DNA from 3 places in the Priestia sp. FSL W8-0524 genome. Region 3 is predicted to be linked to each of the others. Evidence: riboswitches for the same ligand, from Rfam matches in the RefSeq annotation. Region 3 holds a riboswitch; each other region holds the start of a gene.
The links. A riboswitch is a leader RNA that binds a small molecule or an ion and turns the genes downstream of it on or off. The one in region 3 is predicted to bind cobalamin.

Region 1: another riboswitch for cobalamin. It lies ahead of NST66_RS08420 (ABC transporter substrate-binding protein); the one in region 3 lies ahead of NST66_RS14065 (cobyric acid synthase).
Region 2: another riboswitch for cobalamin. It lies ahead of NST66_RS12145 ((2Fe-2S) ferredoxin domain-containing protein); the one in region 3 lies ahead of NST66_RS14065 (cobyric acid synthase).

The regions. Positions count from the first base shown of each region.
Region 1 is NZ_JBBOUG010000001.1:1,686,266-1,688,532, reverse strand. It holds gene NST66_RS08425 (adenosylcobinamide amidohydrolase) at 1-309, opposite strand, end outside; gene NST66_RS08420 (ABC transporter substrate-binding protein) at 398-1,357, opposite strand; cobalamin riboswitch at 1,617-1,749, opposite strand; gene NST66_RS08415 (thioredoxin family protein) at 1,840-2,154, opposite strand.
Region 2 is NZ_JBBOUG010000001.1:2,390,823-2,393,089, reverse strand. It holds gene NST66_RS12155 (M42 family metallopeptidase) at 1-98, shown strand, start outside; gene NST66_RS12150 (hypothetical protein) at 451-609, shown strand; cobalamin riboswitch at 757-935, shown strand; cobalamin riboswitch at 1,054-1,233, shown strand; gene NST66_RS12145 ((2Fe-2S) ferredoxin domain-containing protein) at 1,335-1,715, shown strand; gene cobJ (precorrin-3B C(17)-methyltransferase) at 1,729-2,267, shown strand, end outside.
Region 3 is NZ_JBBOUG010000001.1:2,760,027-2,762,293, reverse strand. It holds gene NST66_RS14075 (APC family permease) at 1-140, shown strand, start outside; gene NST66_RS14070 (YdcF family protein) at 199-762, opposite strand; cobalamin riboswitch at 910-1,089, shown strand; gene NST66_RS14065 (cobyric acid synthase) at 1,182-2,267, shown strand, end outside.

The sequences.
Region 1 (2,267 bases), 1.1 Mb from region 3:
AAATGGAACAGCTTCGTCAGCTGTAATATCCACTGCGTTTCCTACTCCAGCCGTTATCACGGAAGCTACTCTTACTCCGTAGCCTTCATAACAGTAAACCGCTCTTTCTTTTAACCAAACCGCTGTCATCAACCCTACGATTTGCTCATGGCGCACATTTTCTTTCATCAAATATTGCTCATACTCTAAAGAAGGAGTATCTGAATAATAGTCTTTATGAACAAATCGATTGTAAAAGGTGTCCGTTTCCATGATACCTGTTCCTAAAACGCCTGAGCTGTATGTTTTATAAGAAGTCTCGGTTTTCATGATTAAAAGCTCAGGCCGTTCTTCAATTTTAAGATGTGAAAAGGGACCAATCCCCTTTTCAATTCGAACTGGAATATGGTCCCTCTTTTTATTTATTGTACACCTCAGGGTATACTGCTTTTGCTAAGTCCTCTAAGCCATCTACAATACGAGGTCCTAAGCGGTTGATTTTGTTTTGATCAACCTTTTCGATGTTCCCCTCTTTTACAGCAGTCATGCTGCTCCAAGCGGGACGCTTCATAATCTCATTTTTGTCTGCATCATACGTTGCGATAATAACGTCAGGGTTTAACTTAACAACTTGCTCTTCAGAAAACTTAACCCAACCCTTTTCACTAGCCGCTACGTTATCAGCACCGATCATAGTAAGCATTTCGTTCATGAACGTACCTTTTCCTGTTGTATAAATCTCAGGAGCTCCCGATACCTCTATCCATACCTTTTTACGATCTTCTTTTGAAATCGTTTTTGCTTTTTTCTCAATTGAAGCTACTTTTTCTTTCATGTCTTTAATTGTTTGATTAGCTTCTTTTGTTTTACCCGTTAATTTACCAATTTGCGTAATAGAATCATAAACCGTATCAAACGTTGTTGAATCTTTTACAACAAATACCGGAATACCCGCACTTTCAATTTGTTTAAATACTTCATCTGAAACGCCCATACTTGAAGCGTGTGCCAGCACTAAATCAGGATTTAAAGCAATAACTTTTTCTGCATTAACGTTCATATCTCCCACCTGCGCTTTTTTCTTTACGCTTTTAGGATAATCATCGTTGCTTGTGACACCGACTAATTCTTTTTCAAGGCCAAGGGCATATACAATCTCCGTATTACTTGGCATTAATGAAACAATTTTCTTAGGCTGTTTTTTCAACGTAATTTCTTTATCACGCGCGTCTTTTACCTTCACTGGAAACGCAGCTTGTGACGTTTGTTCTGTATCTTGCTTCGTTTTTTTATCACTGTTGCTTTGGCTGCCTGCACCGCATGCAGCAAGTACGATGACTAACAGCGCAATAATGGAATACGAAAGCCATTTTTTCATCTAAATACTCCCCCTATATATTGTTCATTGTGAATACGAAACCTCCACGTTAAAGAAAAAGCAAATGATCATGCAAAAAGCAGCGCTATCCCGTTTTTTCCGCTTTGACTATGTATACTGCTCGGCAGCAGCTTCAAAATAAAAAAGCTTTACTTTCAATTGAAAGCAAAGCAGGTAACGTCAAGATAAGCAGGAAAAGAATCCGTTCACTATACTTGATATGTATGTTCATTACCCTGCTTCACCCTTCCTCGAAGGTTTCACAGCTAACAATAAGGCAGGTCTCCTGACTTACGCACAAAGCGCTTACAGTGGCGGGACCGCGCTGGTTTTTCACCAGACTTCCCTTTTCACTCAATCTTTAAATTGAGACCTTATTGCTTTACGATTATTCACTTGTCCTAGTATACCCCACTCATCGAAAAATGGAAATAGCCATTCTCACAAAAAAAGCTGCGAGAATGCTCTCGCAGCTTAGGGAATTAAAGAGTTGCTAAAAATTCACGGACCGCTTCAGGCGTTTTAGCATTTGCACTGTGCAGGTGCGCAATTTTTTCACCGTTTTTATATACAAGAAGAGAAGGAATACCCATTACATTGTTTTCAGCAGAAAGTTCTTCAAACTCATCCTTGTCAATTTTAAACCATGCTTTATCTGTATTTTCGTCAACGATTTCATCAATAAACATATCCAAACGTTTGCAATCAGGACACCACGTTGTCGTAAAAATCCCAACGCTTAGTGTTTCATTCTTAATTTGTTCGCGAAATTGTTTTTCTTCCGTAAATTGTTTCATTGTGTTACCTCCAGCGTCTATTCGTTCCTTCCTACAATTCTATAGTAAGAAGTCTGACTTCATTATAAACGATTTTTTTATCGTTGTGCTAATGTTTCAGCTTATTTAGACCA
Region 2 (2,267 bases), 370 kb from region 3:
ATTCTTCTCATGCGTTTGAGAGAACGCATCAAGATTCATTGAACCATACGTACAAGATTCTTTACCACTATGTGCAATCGAACATGGTTCTGCTTTAAGAAAGGAATATTTAATTAGTGTATTTTTATGCAAAACAAAGAGCAGGACGGGACTGTGATGTCTGTACTTTCCTTTCCTAAAAAAGAAGCCGGCTGTCCGGCTTCTTTTTTTAATAAATACTATATATATTTTTACTGGTGAAGCAACAGTTGGTAAAAAAAGCACCTTTTTTAAAGAGGTATAATACGGCTTAAACCTTTTGTACATTTTGTTCATTTACAGAAGTTAAAATGTTTTTAAATTTTTAAAAGTTTCTTGTGACAAGTTTTGTAGAATGGGTTTTCAAAAGGATATGGTTTCGTCATAATGTGGATATAGCGATCACTACAATAATCGGAGGCGAATCTTTTCATGTGGGTACTGACGGTATATGCTGGAAAAGAAATGAAAATGTTTGAATTTGAAACTGAAACGCAGGCGAGAGAAGCTTTTGCAAAAACAAATGGCTGTAAAGTTCTTTCAGAAGTCGTGTATTATAATGATCCTCATTTAACATTAGTAGCTATATAATGAAAAAACAAGAGCTGACTTTATGCTCTTGTTTTTTTTATAGCTTCTTGTATCTTACGAAAAGAATAGAGTTGAAATAAAAAAAAATGTACGCTATGATATGGTAGTTACTTCTATTATTCTGATAGTTTAAAAGGTTCATATATATCAAACAGCAACAGTAAAGATGCCAAGAAGGCTTAATAGGGAAACTGGTGAAAGACCAGTACTGCCCCCGCAACTGTAAGTGTGGACGAACGAGTATAACCACTGTGGAAAAATCACGGGAAGGTTCTCAAGTAGAATGATACACAAGTCAGGAGACCTGTCTTTATTGTGAAGTTTCTATTTCTCCGGGGAGCGGGAAGGGAAACGTTGGCTTAAAGTGGCATTCGTGTACACTTTTATTCTGACGTTTTACCTGCTCGCATATTAGCGAAGCGGGTTTTTCTCGTAGCACAAAACTACATATCGTGCAAAAAAGGTGCGCAATGCTCACATTGCGTTAAATGGGAAGTCTGGTGTGAAGCCAGCGCGGTACCCGCCACTGTGAAGAGGAGCTGATTGCATATGCCACTGTATTCGGGAAGGCGCAATCAAGTGATGAATCGAAGTCAGGAAACCAGCCTTTTTTTAATGCGAAGCTTACCCTACGGGATATAGGTGGAAGTGCAAAAACTTAGTTTGAATTTTTCTGCGCCTCTATCATTGATAGAGGCGTTTTTTTAGTAAAGGAGCGAATAAGTGTGACGACGTGGAACTTAAATGGAACAAAACATCACGTATTGATTTGTAATGGAAGCAGCTGTATGAGAAAAGGTGGAGAAGAAGCCACGCAAGCTATTCGAAATAAAGTGACTGAACTGAATCTAGATGAAGCGGTTCACACAACCCGTACGCGCTGTAACGGAAGATGCAAAGATGCTCCTGTAGCTATCGTGTACCCTTCAGGAGATTGGTACAAGCAGGTCACTGAAAACGTAGCTCATCGAATTGTTGAAGAACATTTAGCAGGAGGCTGCAGTATAAAGGAATCACTTATTTATGAATATGATCAAAACGGTTTTGTTTCTCCGGAAAAGAGTGACTCCATAGAAGGAATTGACAAAGTAAAAAGTAACGCATAAAGGAGGAGCTAGCATGAAAGGTAAACTGTTAGTTATTGGATTCGGCCCAGGAAGCTTTGAACATATTACACAGCGAGCAAGAGAAGCCATTCAAGAAAGTGATATGATCATTGGTTATAAAACCTATGTGGAATTAATTCAAGGACTATTAACGAATCAGCAAATTATTAGTACAGGAATGACCGAAGAAGTAAGCCGTGCACAAGAAGCCGTAAAGCAAGCTGAAGCGGGAAAAACCGTGGCGGTCATTTCAAGCGGAGATGCAGGAGTATACGGAATGGCCGGCCTTGTGTATGAAGTGTTGATTGAAAAAGGATGGAAAAAAGAAACGGGCGTAGAGCTGGAAGTGATTCCTGGCATTTCGGCTATTAATTCATGCGCATCTCTCCTTGGGGCGCCCGTGATGCATGATGCCTGTACGATTAGTTTAAGTGACCACCTTACGCCTTGGGAGTTAATCGAAAAACGAATCGAAGCAGCTGCACAAGCAGATTTTGTAGTAGCTTTTTATAATCCGAAAAGCGGAAGACGCACAAGACAAATTGTGGAAGC
Region 3 (2,267 bases):
ACCTAGGCTCATTTGGTGGAGGACAAGGTGTGCTAAGCAACCCGCTTGACTTAATTTTAATTGCTCTTGTTTCAATCGGTATTTTCTACTGGGCGAAATACACGGGTTTACCAAAAGCAGTTATCGATACGGATGATTAATAAAAAACACGGCATGAATTCATGCCGTGTTTTTCGTTTGTATAGGGGTGTACTCTATTTATTTATCAAACAGCCACGTTTTTAAGATAGCAGCATACTCACGAAAGTAGGCTTGAAGTTTAATTGAATTTGGTGTCTTTGCACCTAAAGGATAAACGTCAAAACCTTGACGCTTGGCAATAATAGAGGCGCGAAATAAATGAAAATCACTGCTAACAAGCACGACTTTTTTGTGTTGAATATCAACTTTCTTTTTAGTGAAAGTGAAATTCTCAAAAGTAGAAGTTGACTGATCCTCTTTTATCATTCGATTCTTTTTAATTCCTTCTTTTCGTAGAAAACGATAGGCTGCTTCTGCTTCAGAAATTTCTTCATCGGATCCTTTTCCACCCGTTACGATAACTTTTGTTTGTTTATGAGTCTTTAAATAAGATAAAGCCGTTTTTGCTCGTTCTTTTAAACTAGGAGACATTTGATCTCCGTCTACTTTGGAACCTAAAATGAGCACATAATCTGCTTTTTGCGGAACAGGCTGATGAGCGGTTTGATACATACAAAAAGACATGATTGCTATGTAAAGAACAAGCAAACTAATAAAGATATAAATGATTTTTTTCTTCAACTACGAGCACCTTCCTAGCTATTTCATAAGATGTTTGGAAAATAATTGTTATTATAGCATACGAGACTCAAATAAGTATAAACACAGTAATATATAATAATAGAAGAAAATCGTTATTGTGAATGGTTATAAAATTCGTTACAATAAAGAATAAATGATTTTAAAAGTGCCTCTAAGGAGGATAATAGGGAAATCGGTGTAAATCCGGTGCAGCCCCCGCTACTGTAAATGTGGATGAACCTGCAAAGACCCACTAGTCAAACTAGGAAGGATGCAGAAGTAAAATGAAGCATAAGCCAGGAGACCTGCTTTTAAAAACCCCTTATTTTTCGGTGGGAGAAATAAGTCAAGACAATGTGTTAATGAGCGCATGACCAAACCTTGACTTTTACAGTTAAGGTTTTTTTATGTGATAGGGAGTGGAAAAAGTGAAAAAAGGAAAACCTCTTATGATTCAAGGAACGCACTCAGACGCTGGAAAAAGCATGATTGCTACAGCGTTTTGCCGTATTTTTAAAGAAGACGGCTATCAAACTGCACCGTTTAAATCGCAAAATATGGCGCTTAATTCATACATTACAATGGATGGAAAAGAAATTGGAAGAGCGCAAGGAATTCAAGCTGAAGCGGCTGGAGTAGAAGCAACAACCAATATGAATCCTATTTTAATTAAACCAACTCGTGATCATGAATCTCAAATTGTCGTTCATGGAAAACCGCTTCGTAATATGTTTGCTTTTCAGTATCGGCAAGAATTTTTTAATGAAGGTTTGAACGTTATCACGGAGTCTTATAAAGAGCTTGCCAATCATTATGATCGAATTGTGATTGAAGGTGCTGGAAGTCCTGCTGAAGTGAATTTGAACGATCGGGAACTGGTAAATATGCGCGTAGCAAAGATAGCCCAAGCCCCTGTTGTGTTAGTAGGAGACATTGATAAAGGAGGGGTTTTTGCGAGTCTGGTGGGTACTCTTCAATTGCTTCCAGATGAACATAAACCTAGAGTAATTGGAGTGTTAATCAATAAATTCCGAGGGGACTTAGAGCTTTTAAAACCGGGGTTGAAGTGGTTTGAAGAATACACGGGAGTTCCGGTACTAGGAGTGATTCCTTATATGCACGACGTGGAAATTGACGCTGAAGATTCGCTATCACTCAGAAATTACTCAACGCTTGTAAATCCGTTAAAAGAAATCGATATTGCGGTTATCTCGTATCCTCGCATCTCAAATTTTACAGACATTGATCCTCTAAGCTTAGAAGAAGACTGTCATGTGAGACTTGTAACCAAGCCATCACAACTAGGTACGCCTGATTTAATTGTTTTACCAGGAAGCAAAAATACGATTGAAGATGCGCAGTTTTTACAAGAAAGCGGCCTGGCTCTAGCCATTAATCAAGTCTTGAACGCAACAAACGCTCACGTTATTGGCATCTGCGGGGGATATCAAATGTTAGGCGAGACAATTACGGACCCCGATGCAGTAGAGTCCCGGATTGAATCT